Regions from separate parts of the Pseudoxanthomonas sp. CCNWLW251 genome, predicted to be linked through region 3. Evidence: predicted binding sites of a transcription regulator. Region 3 holds the regulator's gene; each other region holds the start of a gene.

Region 1 (5,151 bases), on a different contig from region 3:
CCCTTGCCGAGGCGTTCGGTCTCGGCGCTGACGGTGATGAAGTCCGCTTCCAATCGCCCACGGCCCTTGTCGCCCACCACGTCGAACACGAAGGTGTTCATGCCCGGCGCGGCACCGGTAGCCTCCGTGTCGATCTCGAATGTCGTGATCTGGCCGATGTGCTGGCGGATCAGCGGATACCGCTGCGCGGCTTCCTGCGCCTGGCGGGTGAAGAGATCGGCGCCCGCCCCGACGTCCTCATCGTGGTCGTGCCCATGGTGGTCGTCTTCCGCAGCCAACGCGTCGGCGTCGCCTTCGATCACGTGCTCGGTGCCGTCCGACATCACCAGCACGCCGGGGCCGAGCGCCTCCTCCGTCGCACTGACGGTGATGAAACGCGCGGTGACGCGCCCCTTGCCACGGCTGCCCTCGACGTCGAACACCAGTACGTCCGGGCCGGGCTGGTCCATGCTCGCGGCATCGTCCAGCACGACCTTGCGAATCGCGCCAAGCTGCGCGGACACCACCGGATCGATCTGCATCGCGGCGCGCGCCTGCGCGTCGTATTCCTCGCGATCGATGCTGAAACTCACGCCGCGCGTTTCGCCGGAGGATTTGGTGTTGCCGGTTTCGGCCGCCATGGCCGCCATGGCCGGCGTGCCGCCCGCGCCCGCCCCCATGCCGCATGCCAATGCCAACGCGAGTACCCACTGCCGCTTGTTGCCCCACGCCATGCCCTGCTCCTTTAGTTGCCGCCCGAGGCGGATCGCGGCGTAGTGGATCACACTTCCGCCGATCGATGAACCTTGCAAACGAAAAGAGGCCCCTTACGGGGCCTCTTCAGTACGCTGACGCGATGCCGGGTCAGGCCGCGAACAGCGCCTTCATCTTCTTCAGCGCGTTGGCTTCCACCTGGCGGACACGCTCGGCGGAAATGCCGTACTCGTCGGCAAGTTCCTGTAGCGTGATCTTGCTTTCGCCATCCAGCCAGCGGCGCTTGATGATGTCGCGCGAACGCTCATCCAGATTCGCCAGGCCTTCGCGCAGCAGTTCCATCTGATTGTCTTCGCTGTCCGCACGCTCGTAGGCCTGCGAAGGATCCTCATCGTGGGCGACCAGGTAGCTGGCCGGAGAGGGCGGGGCATGATCCTCGTCCTCGTCAGAGGAGGCGTCGAAACCGATGTCACGACCAGACAGGCGCGCTTCCATCTCCAGCACCTCGCGCTCGGACACGTTGAGGTCCTTGGCGATGACGCTGACTTCCTCGGCATTCATCCAGCCCAGGCGTGTCTTGGACTTGCGCAGGTTGAAGAACAACTTGCGCTGCGCCTTGGTCGTGGCGACCTTCACGATGCGCCAGTTTTTCAGGATGAACTCGTGCATCTCGGCACGGATCCAGTGCACCGCGAAACTCACCAGGCGCACACCCATGTCGGGATCGAAACGCTTCACCGCCTTCATCAGGCCGATGTTGCCTTCCTGGATCAGATCCCCCAGCGGCAGGCCGTAGCCGTTGTAACCGCGGGCGACATGCACCACGAAGCGCAGGTGCGAATGCACCAGCTCGCGCGCTGCGTCGAGGTCTTCATCCTCGCGATAACGGTGGGCGAGCGCTCGCTCGTCCTCGACCGACAGCACCTGGATCTGGTGCACGGCACTGATGTAGGCGTCCAGCGAACCCAGGGCACTGGGAATCGGCAGGCTGTTGGTGACCAGGGCGGTAGTAGGAGTGTTCTGGCTCATGGGCAGGGATGTTAGCAGTCGGGGGGTTCGACTGCTAACCACCAGGGAAGTTCCCCATTGTCCTACGTCTGCAACAATCTCCCTCCGGCGGGCTAGTCCAGGAATATTCCTGCCCTATCAATTACTTGGCAATCCCGGATCACGTAACGCCCAGCTAGTTCGGAAATCCCTCACCCGCTCCGGCGATCTGGCGTTCAGGTTCGAGAGGACATCGCCACGACGGCGGGCGGCGCTTTCCGAGCCTGCCTCGCCAGCACCTGGGCGGCAAGGTCGTCGGCACCCTCCAAACGCGAAGGATGGAAGTCCCGACGCAGGTAATCGCGCAGGTGACGATGGGTGCGGCGCGCCATCCCATACCCCTTCCCGAGGTGATGGGCCACCTGGCGCCAGGAGGCCTTTCTCCACAACAAGCGATCCTGGGCCAACAGTGACGTCGCCATGCCGATCATCAACGCGTAGAAGAGCGTGGTTGTCGTCAGAGCGCCCAGCAGGCGCACCGAGTAGCGAGGCGCAATCGCCTGCAGCAGATCGTACGCGACTGCACGGTGCTCGATCTCTTCTGCGAAGTGCCATTCCATCAGGTCGCGCACACTTGGATCCGCCTCGACCAGGATCGACTGCGACAGGAACTCATACCCCAGGAATGCGTTGATGTGTTCGACGCAGCTCACCAGTGAGACCCGTAGCCAAAGCGGCGCGTAGCGGTCCATCGTGCGGAAGACGACACGATCAACCGTGCGCTCGAAGCCACGGTATGCGTATCCCTGCGCATCCAGGTTGTCCCAGTAGCGCTTGTGCGCCACTCCATGTTGCGCCTCCTGCCGGATGAACGCCTGGCAGCGCCCGCGCAGCGCGTCGTTGGCGACATGCGGCATGCACGCATTGAGCGTCCGGATATAGAAGGCTTCGTTCGCGGGCACCAGGATGGTGTATGCGTTGAGCAGCGACGAAACCACTTCGTTGCCCGGCAACCAGTGCCGGGGAATGTCGAGAGGAAGGCCTGCAACGAAGCGTCGCGGCGTGATGGATTCACTCATGTCTCGGCCCTGCCCGTGCTCACCGGCGAGGGCGAAGGCGTCCTGACCCACCGCATCGATTCACCCACAGCGGAGCGGTCGTCGAAGAGTATCGGCAGTGCACCCTTGCGATCATGGAGATGCCGGGGGCGCGGCGCCCTCCTGCGCCTGCCGCAATACGCGCAGGAGGTTGCCGCCCCAGATTTTCCGAATGTCCACTTCGGAGTAGCCTGCCGCCAGCAGCGCCTCGGTGATCCGTGGCAGGGCACTGACATCTTCCAGGCCAACGACGCCACCGCCGCCATCCCAGTCTGCGCCGATGCCGACATGATCCACGCCAGCAACCTTCAGGATGTGCAGCAGGTGTGCCATGTATTCGTCGAACGTCGCCCGTCTGGCGGGATACCGCACGTCTATTGCGCGGCGCTCGGCCAGATAGTCCGCCACGCGATCCGCCGGCAGCCTGTTTTCGGGGCCGAACGTCTTCGACAGGCTTTCCATCGCCGCTTCGCGTTCCGGAATCTTCGGGATGTCGACCAGGTAGCCGCCGTAAGCATTGACGTGGATCACCCCGCCTTTCGCCGCGAGGTGGCGGATTCTCGCGTCGTCGATATTGCGCGGATGGTCGTAGATCGCATCGGCACTCGTATGCGACAAGACGATCGGCGCCGAAGACAGCGCGAGCAACTGGTCGAACACCGCGTCGCTGGCATGCGACGCATCCAGCACGATGCCAAGCCGGTTCGCTTCGGCCACCAGAGCCCGTCCGGCCGGACTGAGTCCCTTCCACTCGGCACCTGCCGGATCGGTGGAAGAATCGCCGAAATCATTGTTGCGTACATGGGTGATGCCGAGCATGCGCAACCCCAGGCGATGGTAAGCCGTCAGCAGGGTTGGATCACTCGCCAGCGGCGCGGCGTTTTCCATGCTGATGAACGACACGCGCTTGCCGGCACCGGCGATCCGCTCGGCGTCATCCGCGGTGAGCGCGAGTTCCATCTCGGCAGGATGCGCCGCGAGCATCTCCAGGATACTGGCCAGACGCTCGAGACCATGGTCGCGCGCGGCGCGTTTGCCGGTGTCATCGCGCGCACCTTGGGCCGTGTAGATCACCCAGAAGCCACCATCCAGCCCGCCAGCCTTCATGCGCGGCAGGTCGACCTGCGAGAGATCGCCTTCATGCTGGTGATTGTCTGCGATGCTCCAGCCGGGGCGCCGCAGATTCGCGGGCGTGTCCAGATGCGTATCAAGCACCAACGCTGCTTCATGCACGCGTTGCGCCGTCATCGACGTGCCTCCTGCCGCAGCATCAGCACCGGGCACGATCAGCGCAATCGCCAAGATCAATCGACACCGCTTCATGCATCGTCCCCTGTGAGATGAGGATCGATTGTTGGCCAAAGCGACGCAAGAAAAAACCCCCGTCCTATCGGACGGGGGTTTCGGGGTAAAGCCCCTGGCGATGACCTACTCTTGCATGGCTTAAGCCACACTACCATCGGCGCGGCTGCGTTTCACTTCCGTGTTCGGGATGGGAACGGGTGGGACCACAGCGCTAATTTCACCAGGGAGAGGGTTGGAGCGTCGCCATCCAATAAACGGATTTAGGCGCCAGTCTCTCATAGGGTCTTGTGACGTAGCGGGCATTGGATTTTCTCTGACGATATCGTCGAGTCCAAGGCCACTTGAGGTTATATGGTCAAGCCACACGGATCATTAGTATCAGTTAGCTCAATGGGTTACCCCACTTACACACCTGACCTATCAACCACCTAGTCTTGATGGTTCCTTTAGGGGGCTTGTGCCCCGGGAGATCTCATCTTGAGGCGCGCTTCCCGCTTAGATGCTTTCAGCGGTTATCGCTTCCGAACATAGCTACCCGGCAATGCCACTGGCGTGACAACCGGAACACCAGAGGTTCGTCCACTCCGGTCCTCTCGTACTAGGAGCAGCCCCTCTCAAATCTCCAACGCCCATGGCAGATAGGGACCGAACTGTCTCACGACGTTCTGAACCCAGCTCGCGTACCACTTTAAATGGCGAACAGCCATACCCTTGGGACCGACTACAGCCCCAGGATGTGATGAGCCGACATCGAGGTGCCAAACACCGCCGTCGATATGAACTCTTGGGCGGTATCAGCCTGTTATCCCCGGAGTACCTTTTATCCGTTGAGCGATGGCCCTTCCATACAGAACCACCGGATCACTAAGTCCTACTTTCGTACCTGCTTGATCCGTCGATCTCGCAGTCAAGCACGCTTATGCCTTTGCACACAGTGCGCGATGTCCGACCGCGCTGAGCGTACCTTCGAGCTCCTCCGTTACTCTTTGGGAGGAGACCGCCCCAGTCAAACTACCCACCATACATGGTCCCCGATCCGGATTACGGACCTAGGTTAGAACGTCAAGCA
Region 2 (5,151 bases), on a different contig from region 3:
AGCCGAAGTTGCCCGAACCGTCCTTGACGCGGTTGACGATTACCGACGGCTCTTCACCGGCGTTGGTGACGATCTCGCGCAGCGGGGCTTCCATCGCGCGCAGGGCGATCTGGATGCCGTGGTTCTGGTCTTCGTTGGCGCCCTTCAGGTTGCCGATGGTCTGCAGCGCGCGGATCAGCGCGACGCCGCCGCCCGGGACCACGCCTTCTTCCACCGCCGCACGCGTGGCGTGCAGGGCGTCTTCGACGCGGGCCTTCTTTTCCTTCATTTCGATCTCGGTCGAGGCACCGACCTTGATCACGGCCACGCCGCCGGCCAGCTTGGCCACGCGTTCCTGCAGCTTCTCGCGGTCGTAGTCCGAAGAGGTCTCTTCGATCTGCGCCTTGATCTGCTTGATGCGCGACTGGATGCGCTCGGCATCGCCGGCGCCGTCGATGATGGTGGTGTTCTCCTTCGAGATCACGACCTTCTTCGCACGACCCAAGTCGTTGATGGTGGCCTTCTCGAGCTGCAGGCCGACTTCCTCGGAGATCACCGTGCCGTTGGTCAGCGTGGCGATGTCTTCCAGGATGGCCTTGCGGCGGTCACCGAAGCCCGGCGCCTTGACGGCGGCGACCTTGACGATGCCGCGGATGGTGTTGACCACCAGCGTGGCGAGGGCTTCGCCTTCCACTTCCTCGGCCACGATCAGCAGCGGCTTGCCGGCCTTGGCGACGCCTTCCAGCACCGGCAGCAGTTCGCGGACGTTGGAGACCTTCTTGTCGTGGATCAGGATGAAGGGGTCGTCGAATTCGACCTGCTGCGACTGCTGGTTGTTGATGAAGTACGGCGACAGGTAGCCGCGGTCGAACTGCATGCCCTCGACGACGTCGAGTTCGTTCTCCAGGCCGGAGCCTTCTTCAACCGTGATCACGCCTTCCTTGCCGACCTTCTTCATGGCCTCGGCGATGATGTCGCCGATGTTGCTGTCGGAGTTGGCCGAGATGGTGCCGACCTGGGCGATGGCCTTGTCGTCGGCGGTGGGCTTGGAGAGCTTCTTCAGCTCTTCGACGGCAGCCTTCACGGCCTGGTCGATGCCGCGCTTCAGGTCCATCGGGTTCATGCCGGCGGCGACGGCCTTGGAGCCTTCGCGGATGAACGCCTGCGCCAGCACGGTGGCGGTGGTGGTGCCGTCACCGGCATTGTCGGAGGTCTTGGAAGCGACTTCCTTGACCATCTGCGCGCCCATGTTCTCGAACTTGTCGGCCAGTTCGATTTCCTTGGCGACGGACACGCCGTCCTTGGTGATGGTGGGGGCGCCGAAGCTCTTCTCGAGCACGACGTTGCGGCCCTTCGGGCCGAGGGTGGCCTTGACGGCATTGGCGAGGATGTTCACGCCGCGCACCATGCGCGTACGGGCGTCTTCACCGAAACGGATATCTTTGGCTGCCATGTGCAACTCCAGGAGTATTGAGTGTGGTTCGTGAGGCGGGCAGGCCCGCCATCAGGAGGAATGCGGTGACGTGGGCGGCGGCGCGGAGCCGCCACGCGCGATCAGCCGAGGATCGCGAGGACGTCGTCTTCCTTGATGATCTTGTACTCGACGCCTTCGTACTTGTAGGGCGAACCCGAGTACTGGCCGTAGATCACCTTGTCGCCCACCTTCACCTTCGGGGCGCGCACGCCGCCGGTGGCGTCGATGAACTTGCCTTCGCCGACGGCGACGACTTCACCCTTGGTGGGCTTTTCCTTGGCGGCGTCGGGGATGATGATGCCGCCGACGGAGGTTTCTTCGGCTTCGATCGGCTTGACCACCAGGCGGTCGTACAGCGGCTTGATATTGCTCATGTCAATCCTCTTAAGTGATTGATTGGACTAGGAAAGGGGCGGCGATGTTAGCACTCCCCACGGGAGACTGCCAACGCCAGGGGCACAAAAACCCGACAGGGCCGGGATGCGAGGGATATCGGGGTGCCCGGCGCGGTTTCAAGGGCTGGGTGCACATATCGGTCGCGGGGGCGCCCGGACCGGGTCTGCGATAATCGATGCCCCATGCCCGTCTTCCTGATCCTGTCGACCTGTCCCGACGCCGACACCGCCCAGCGGTTGGCACGGGCGCTGGTGGACGAGCGCCTGGCCGCCTGCGTCAGCGTCAGCGTGCTGCCCGGCATGGTGTCGACCTACCGCTGGCAGGGCCAGGTGGAACAGGCCAGCGAGGTCCAGCTGCTGGCCAAGACTCCCGCCGACCGGCGCGACGCCCTGATGGCGCGGCTGGCCGAACTGCACCCGTATGAACTGCCGGAGATCCTGGCGGTCGAAGCCGCCACCGGCCTGCCCGCCTACCTGGCGTGGGTCGCCGCTGAAACCCGGGCCGATGGCGCCCCCTCGAGTTGAAGACCCAGACCCGATGACGCTGATCCGCACGCTGTTCGCCTTCCTGGCCGTATCCCTGCTCGCCGTGGTGGCACCCGCTGCATCCGCGGCGATCACCCAGGACGACCTGCTGCCGGTGGACGAGGCCTTCGTGCTGACGGCCACTGCACCGGCGCGGGACCGTATCGAGATCCGCTGGAAGATCACCGACGGCTACTACCTCTATCGTCACCGTACCAGCGTGGAGGCGGGCGCCGGCTTCGCGGCGCAGCCGTTGCAGCTGCCCAAGGGGAAGGCGTATCGCGACGAATTCTTCGGCGACGTCGAGACGTATCGTGGCGAACTGATCGCCGCCCTGCCCGGCCAGCCTGCGCCCGAGGCCGACAGCGTTACCTTGAAGATCAAGTATCAGGGCTGCGCCGACGCCGGCATCTGCTACCCGCCGCAGACACGCACAGTGAAGGTCGCGCTGCCGGCCGCTGCGGGCGAGGCGTTCGTACCGCTCGGTGCGGGTGCGCTGACGGGTGGACTGCTGGGGCAGAGACCGCAGGCGGGCATGGATACCCTGCCGCTGCCGGCCGAACAAGCATTCGGCTTCGAAGCGATCGCCTTCAATGGCAACGAGCTGCTGTTGCGCTTCACGCCGGCACGCGGCTATTACGTCTACCGCGACCGTACCTCGATGGCGCTGGAAGGCGCCGCTGGCGTGTCGCTGCAGGCACCGCGCTGGCCGGCCGGCAAGGCCCACCGCGATGAGCACTTCGGCGATGTCACGGTCTACTTCGAGCAGGCCGAAGTGCCGGTGCCGCTGCGAAGGGAGCACCCCAAGGCCGTGCCGGCCACGCTGCGCGTGACCTTCCAGGGCTGCCAGACCGACGGCATCTGCTACCCGCCGATGACGCGACGGGTGACGCTGTCGATCCCGGCCGGCGCGGCCACGCCGGCCAGCACACCCGACGTGCCCGCACCCGCCGCCGTCGCACCGCTGCCGGCAACGGCGATACCGGACGATGCGACCGCCAGCGCGCCGGCCACGCCCGCAACGACCGCAGCCGACGTGGAACGCACCCGTCCCCCCCAAGAGGTTCTGGCGCGCAACCAGCGCGGCGCCACATCCCTGCTCGCGGCGCTGGCGCTGGCCCTGTTCGGCGGATTGATCCTCAACCTGATGCCCTGCGTGCTGCCCATCCTGTCGCTGAAAGCGCTGTCACTGGCCGACAGCGGACGCAGCGGCGGACAGGCGCGCCGCAGCGCGCTCTGGTACACCGCCGGCGTGCTGGTCAGTTTCGTGGCGGTCGGTGCGCTGGCGATAGCCTTGCGCGCGGCTGGCCAGGCGCTGGGCTGGGGATTCCAGTTGCAGCAGCCGTGGGTGGTCGGACTGCTGGCCTATGTGATGTTCGCCGTCGGCCTGAGCCTGTCGGGCGTGTTCGCCATCGGCCATCGGCTGGCGGGCGCCGGGCACGGCCTGGCGTCGCGCAGTGGCGCGGCAGGCGATTTCTTCACCGGCGTGCTGGCGGTGGTGGTCGCCAGCCCGTGCACCGCACCGTTCATGGGCGTCGCGCTGGCGTACGCCTTCACCGCGCCGACACCGCTGGCACTGCTGGTGTTCGCGGTGCTGGGACTGGGGCTGGCGCTGCCGTTCCTGCTGATCGGCTTCGTGCCCGCGCTGGCCAATCGCCTTCCGAAGCCCGGCGCCTGGATGGAAACACTGAAGCAGGTGCTGGCGTTCCCGATGTACCTCACCTCCGTGTGGTTGCTGTGGGTACTGGGAAATCAGCGCGGCATCGACGCGGTCGGCCTGGCGCTCGCCGGCCTGGTGCTGCTGGCACTGGGGCTGTGGTGGTTCCAGCGTGTGCGCTTCGCCGCAGCGCCACTGCAGCGTGTGTCGGCGCTGATGCTCACTGTCGCCGCACTGGTGCCGCTGGCGATGGTGCACCGGCTGCCGGCGGAGGCTGCGGCGGCACCGACGGCCGACGGCCACGTGGCCTATTCGGCGGAACGTCTGGCAACGTTGCGTGCCGAGCGCCGCATCGTGTTCGTCGACATGACCGCCGACTGGTGCGTCACCTGCAAGGCCAACGAAAAAGCCGTGCTGAACACCACCGCGTTCCGCGACCTGCTGGCAGAGCACGACGCGGTGATGATGACCGGCGACTGGACCAACGTGGACCCTGCGATCACCGCGTTCCTCGAGCAGCACGCGGCCGTCGGCGTACCGCTGTACGTGATGTATCCGCGCAATGGCGGCGAGGGCGAGGTGTTGCCCACCGTGCTGACCCACGACACGATGCGCCAGGCGTTCGAACGGGCGGCACGATGAAGGTCACCACGCCGCGCATCCTGGCCGTCGCCCTCTTCGCCGGTGGCCTGGGCCTGGTGGCCAGCCTGTGGTTCAACGGCAATCCGCTGTGGCGGACCGGACCCGGCGAGCGCGCCCTGCACGCCGCGGTGAATGCGACCGCCCCCAGGCCTCCGGAAGGCGTCACGCCTGCCGGCATCGGCGATCCCATGCCGGCGCTCGCGCTGCCGGGGCTGGATGGAAAGATCGTCGATCTCGCGGCCACCTATCGGGGCAAGCGCCTGCTGATCAACGTCTGGGCCAGCTGGTGCGGGCCCTGCATCGAGGAGATGCCCGAGTTGCAGCGCTTCGCCACGTCCCAGGGAACCGGGGGCGTCCAGGTGGTGGGTCTGGCGCTGGACACGCCTGAGGGCGTGCAGGACTTCCTGTCGCGCGTGCCGGTCGGCTATCCCATCGTGCTGGACACGCCCGGTCCGGCCGACGCCAGCGTCTGGCTGGGC
Region 3 (5,151 bases):
AGCAGGAATTTGCGCATGGGGCAGGTACGGTAGGAAACCGGGCCGATGATACACTCCCGCGCACCGCCGCAACCGAGCTTCAGGCAGCTGGCGCTAAACCGAGAGTGAACGGAGACGCCATGGAATCGCAGGACCTTCGCAAAGTCGGCCTCAAGGTCACCCACCCGCGCATGCGCATCCTGGAGTTGCTGGAGCAGAAGAACTCCCAGCACCACCTGAGCGCGGAAGACATCTACCGTCAGCTGCTGGACCACGGCGACGAGATCGGCTTGGCCACGGTGTACCGCGTGCTGACCCAGTTCGAGGCGGCAGGCCTGGTGCTGAAGCACAACTTCGAGGGCGGCCAGGCCGTCTACGAACTCGATCGCGGCGGCCACCACGACCATATGGTGGACGTGGACACCGGCAAGATCATCGAGTTCGAAAGCACCGAGATCGAAAAACTGCAGCGCGAGATCGCCGCCAAGCATGGCTACGAGCTGGAAGAGCACTCGCTGGTGCTGTACGTGCGCAAGAAGCGCTGATAGCCCGGAAATCCCGGGCTGTGGGAGCGACGCAAGTCGCGAAGTGGGGTCGATGAAGCCTCGTCGCGACTTGCGTCGCTCCCACAAGTAAACAATAAGGGTGGATCAGACCGCGTTGGCGAGCAGCCGCTTGGCCGCGGCATGGGCTTCCTTGCTGACCTCCACGCCGCCCAGCATGCGGGCGAGTTCTTCCTCGCGCTGCTTCGCGCCCAGCTTCTCGACCGCGCTCTGGGTCATGCCCTCCACCGGCGCTTTGCTGACGCGGTAGTGCGCGTGGCCTTGCGCGGCCACCTGGGGCAGATGGGTGACGCACAGCACCTGTCGCTGGGCACCGAGTGCGCGCAGTTTCTGGCCGACGATCTCGGCGACCGCGCCGCCGATGCCGGTATCCACTTCGTCGAAGATCATGGTGGGAACCGCATCCAGGCCAAGCGCGGCTACTTCGATCGCCAGCGAAATGCGCGCGAGTTCGCCGCCGGAGGCGACCTTGCGCAGCGGGCGGGGCGGCTGGCCGGCGTTGGCGGAGACCAGGAATTCGATGCGTTCGGCGCCAGTCGGATCCGGGCGTTCGCCGTCCTGAGGCTCCAGTTCGATCCCGAAGCGGCCACCGCCCATGCCCAGCTCGGCGATGAGTGCGGTGGTGGTGTCGCCCAGTGCTTTGGCGGCGCGCTGGCGCGTGCGGGTCAGTGCGGCGGCGGCATCGCGCCAGTGTCCCTTGGCCGCGTCGATCTCGCTGTTGAGCTGGAGCAGGCGCTCGCCCGCACCACGCAGTGATTCCAGCTCGGCCGCCAGCCGGTCGTGCTGCTCCTGCAGGCCTTCCAGCGGCACCCGGTGCTTGCGCGCGAGGTCGTGCACGCGGGCGAGCTTGCGCTCCAGCGCATCGAACTGCAGGGGTTCGCCGTCCAGGTCGTCCCGGACCTGGCCGAGCAGCGACAGGGCTTCCTCGACCTGGATCGCCGCGCCGTCCAGCAGCGCATCCACGTCGCGCAGGCGCGGCTCGTGTTCGGCCTGGCGGGCGAGGTCGGCGCGCACCTGCTGCAGATGGCGTGTCAACGAGGGGGCGTCGTCACCGGCCAGTTGACCCAGCGCCGCGTCACAGGCCTGGATCAGGCCGGTGGCGTGGGCCTGGCGGCGATGGCTGGCCACCAGGGCCTCCAGCGCGGTCGGCGACAGGTCTTCGCGCTGCAACTCGGCCAACTGGTGCTCCAGGTAATTGATCCTGTCCGAGACATCGCCCTGGCCGGACAATTGTTCGCGTTCGCGCAGGAGGGTGCTCCAGCGCAGCGCCGCGTCGCGCACGGCGCTGCGCTCGTCGCCGTTGCGGGCGAAGGCATCCAGCAGCGCCAACTGGCTCTGGCGGGCGAGCAGGGCCTGGTGTTCATGCTGGCCATGGATTTCCACCAGGCGGGCCGCGAGGTCGGAAAGCTGCGACAGCGTCACGCTGCGGCCATTGATCCAGGCGCGCGAGCCGCCGTCGGCACGGATCACCCGGCGCAACTGGCATTGTCCATCGTCGTCGAGCTCGTTGTCCGCGAGCCAGGTGTGCGCCGGAGAGCCCGCCGAAGCCAGGAACTCGGCGGAGAGCTCGGCGCGCTCCGCGCCATGCCGGACCACCCCGCTGTCGGCCCGCAGGCCCGACAGGAAGCCCAGCGCGTCCACCAGCAGCGATTTGCCGGCGCCGGTTTCTCCTGAAATGACGGTCATGCCATCGCCGAACTCCAGCTCGGCGGCGCGGACGACGGCGAAATCCTTGATGGCGAGGTGTCTGAGCATGCGGCGGATTGTAAGCGGTGCCGGCTCAGGTTCTGAGACGCGGGGAGCGCCCGGCTTGCAAAGCCGCAGGCGCGACGTTATCTAACGGGCATGAACTCACCGTCGCTCCCGCTGGATCCGCGCGCCCGCCAACTGCTGCGCACGCTGATCTCGCGCTATATCCGCGACGGCGAGCCGGTGGGGTCGCAGACGCTGGCCCGGCACGCCGGGCTGGAAGTCAGTTCGGCGACGATCCGCAACATCCTCTCTGAACTCGAGGAGGTCGGGCTGCTCAGTTCGCCGCACACCTCCGCCGGGCGCATCCCCACGGCACAGGGCTACCGGGTGTTCGTGGACAGCCTGGTGCAGGTGAAATCGCTCGGAGAGGGCGAAGTGGCCCGGCTGCGTTCGGAGCTGCCGGCCGGCGCCGGGACCCAGGCGCTGCTCGGCAACGCCTCCGAGCTGCTGTCGGCGATGACCCACTTCGTCGGCGTGGTCAGCGTGCCGCGGCGCGAGCAGTTCGCGTTCCGCTACATCGACTTCGTGCCGCTGGATGGCCAGCGGGTGATGGCCATCCTGGTATTCGCCGACAACGACGTGCAGAACCGCGTCATCGAAACGCGCCGGGCCTACGACCGGTCCGAACTCGAGCGCATCGCCAACTACCTGAACACCCAGTTCGCCGGCCGGCCCCTGTCCGAGATCCGCGCAAACCTGCTGCACGACCTGCGCAGGGCGCAGACCGAGATGGAGGGGTTGCTGGCCGAATCCATCGAACTGGCGGAGCAGGCCCTCACGCCGCCCAACGACGACGTGGTGCTGGCAGGACAGACCCGCCTGATGGGCGTGCAGGAACTGTCCGATCTGGAACGGCTGCGCGACCTGTTCGAGGCATTCGCCCGCAAGCGCGAGATCCTGCAGTTGCTGGAGCGCACGATCCGAGCGCCGGGCGTACGCATCTTCATCGGCGAGGACACCGGCCTGGCGCCGCACGACGGCGTCTCGGTGGTGACCGCCCCCTACATGGCGGGCGGGCAGGTGCTGGGCGTGCTGGGCGTCATCGGGCCTACCCGGATGGCGTATGACCGGGTCATTCCGGTGGTGCAGGCGGCGGCGGATGTACTCGGTGCGGCCTTGAATCCGGAAACGCCGGCCCCATAGGTTGGTGCTTGGGCGGCCGGACTTGCCGCGATGGGACCCGAAATGAACCAACACGAACACGATTCCGACCTGGGCGGCGGCAACGAGCCGCAGGACGTCGAAGGCGCGCTGATCGCCGAACTGGAAACCCTCCGCAACGAAGTGGACCAGCTGCGCGCGGCGTCGCTGCTCGAGCGCGCCGACCTGGACAACCAGCGCAAGCGCGTGGCGCGCGATATCGAGCAGGCGCGCAAGTTCGCCAACGAACGCCTGCTGGGCGACCTGCTGCCGGTATTCGACAGCCTGGACGCCGGGCTGGCAGCGGCGGGCAATGAGCCCAGTCCGCTGCGCGACGGGCTCGAGCTGACGTACAAGCAGTTGCTGAAAGTGGCCGGCGACAATGGCCTGACCCTGCTCGACCCTGCCGGCGAAGCCTTCAATCCCGAGCATCACCAGGCCATCAGCCAGGCCGATGCCCCCGGCGCGGACCCCGGCAGCGTGGTGCAGGTGTTCCAGAAGGGCTACGTACTCAATGGCCGCCTGCTGCGCCCGGCCCTGGTCGTCGTGGCAAAACACGACTGAACGCCTTCGCGGGGCGCTTGAACGGCGTCATCGCACCCTTATATCGAGACCATCCACCCGGCCACCGGCCGGATCCAGACAGAATTTGCTAGGGAGCATTCACCATGGGCAAGATCATCGGCATCGACCTCGGCACGACCAACTCGTGCGTGGCGATCATGGACGGCGGCAAGGCCCGCGTCATCGAAAACTCGGAAGGCGACCGCACCACGCCCTCCATCGTCGCCTACACCAAGGACGGCGAAGTGCTGGTGGGCGCGTCGGCCAAGCGCCAGGCGGTCACCAACCCGAAGAACACCTTCTACGCGGTGAAGCGCCTGATCGGCCGCAAGTTCACCGACGCGGAAGTGAAGAAGGACCTAGACCTGGTCCCGTACGCCATCATCCCGCATGAGAACGGCGACGCGTGGGTACAGACTTCCGACGGCAAGAAGCTGTCGGCGCAGGAAATCTCCGCGCGCATCCTGGAGAAGATGAAGAAGACGGCCGAAGCCTTCCTGGGCGAGACCGTCACCGAAGCCGTCATCACCGTGCCGGCCTACTTCAACGACAGCCAGCGCCAGGCCACCAAGGACGCGGGCAAGATCGCCGGCCTGGACGTCAAGCGCATCATCAACGAGCCGACCGCGGCCGCGCTGGCCTACGGCCTGGACAAGGGCGACGGCGGCGCCGACCGCAAGATCGTCGTCTATGACCTGGGTGGCGGCACGTTCGACGTCTCCATCATCGAGATCGCCAACGTCGACGGCGAGAAGCAGTTCGAAGTGCTGGCCACCAACGGCGACACCTTCCTGGGTGGCGAAGACTTCGACAAGCGCGTCATCGACTACCTCGTCGAGGAGTTCCAGAAGGACCAGGGCATCGACCTGCGCAAGGATCCGCTGGCCCTGCAGCGCCTGAAGGACGCCGCAGAGCGCGCCAAGATCGAGCTGTCCAGCTCGCAGCAGACCGAAGTGAACCTGCCGTACGTCACCGCCGACGCCTCGGGCCCGAAGCACCTCAACATCAAGCTGACCCGCGCCAAGCTGGAAGCGCTGGTGGAAGACCTGGTGAAGAAGACGATCGAGCCGTGCCGCATCGCGCTGAACGATGCCGGCCTGCGCGCCAGCGACATCGGCGAGGTCATCCTCGTCGGCGGCCAGACCCGCATGCC

The links. The regulator HrcA, encoded in region 3, represses chaperone genes, less so after heat shock. The targets are predictions, from matches to a motif close to TTNGCACTCNNNNNNNNNGAGTGCNAA.
Region 1: the regulator HrcA is predicted to act here: its motif matches at 1,734-1,760, upstream of rpoH (RNA polymerase sigma factor RpoH).
Region 2: the regulator HrcA is predicted to act here: its motif matches at 1,875-1,901, upstream of WBN46_RS12235 (co-chaperone GroES).

Annotation. Positions count from the first base shown of each region.
Region 1 is NZ_JBBEGA010000004.1:94,488-99,638, forward strand. It holds gene WBN46_RS15315 (hypothetical protein) at 1-713, opposite strand, end outside; gene rpoH (RNA polymerase sigma factor RpoH) at 844-1,722, opposite strand; gene WBN46_RS15325 (metal-dependent hydrolase) at 1,917-2,759, opposite strand; gene WBN46_RS15330 (dipeptidase) at 2,871-4,100, opposite strand; rRNA gene rrf (5S ribosomal RNA) at 4,193-4,307, opposite strand; rRNA gene WBN46_RS15340 (23S ribosomal RNA) at 4,434-5,151, opposite strand, start outside.
Region 2 is NZ_JBBEGA010000002.1:1,090,170-1,095,320, forward strand. It holds gene groL (chaperonin GroEL) at 1-1,432, opposite strand, end outside; gene WBN46_RS12235 (co-chaperone GroES) at 1,534-1,827, opposite strand; gene cutA (divalent-cation tolerance protein CutA) at 2,032-2,373, shown strand; gene WBN46_RS12245 (protein-disulfide reductase DsbD) at 2,387-4,672, shown strand; gene WBN46_RS12250 (TlpA disulfide reductase family protein) at 4,669-5,151, shown strand, end outside.
Region 3 is NZ_JBBEGA010000001.1:75,024-80,174, reverse strand. It holds gene bamE (outer membrane protein assembly factor BamE) at 1-17, opposite strand, end outside; gene fur (ferric iron uptake transcriptional regulator) at 120-524, shown strand; gene recN (DNA repair protein RecN) at 630-2,297, opposite strand; gene hrcA (heat-inducible transcriptional repressor HrcA) at 2,388-3,437, shown strand; gene grpE (nucleotide exchange factor GrpE) at 3,480-3,998, shown strand; gene dnaK (molecular chaperone DnaK) at 4,103-5,151, shown strand, end outside.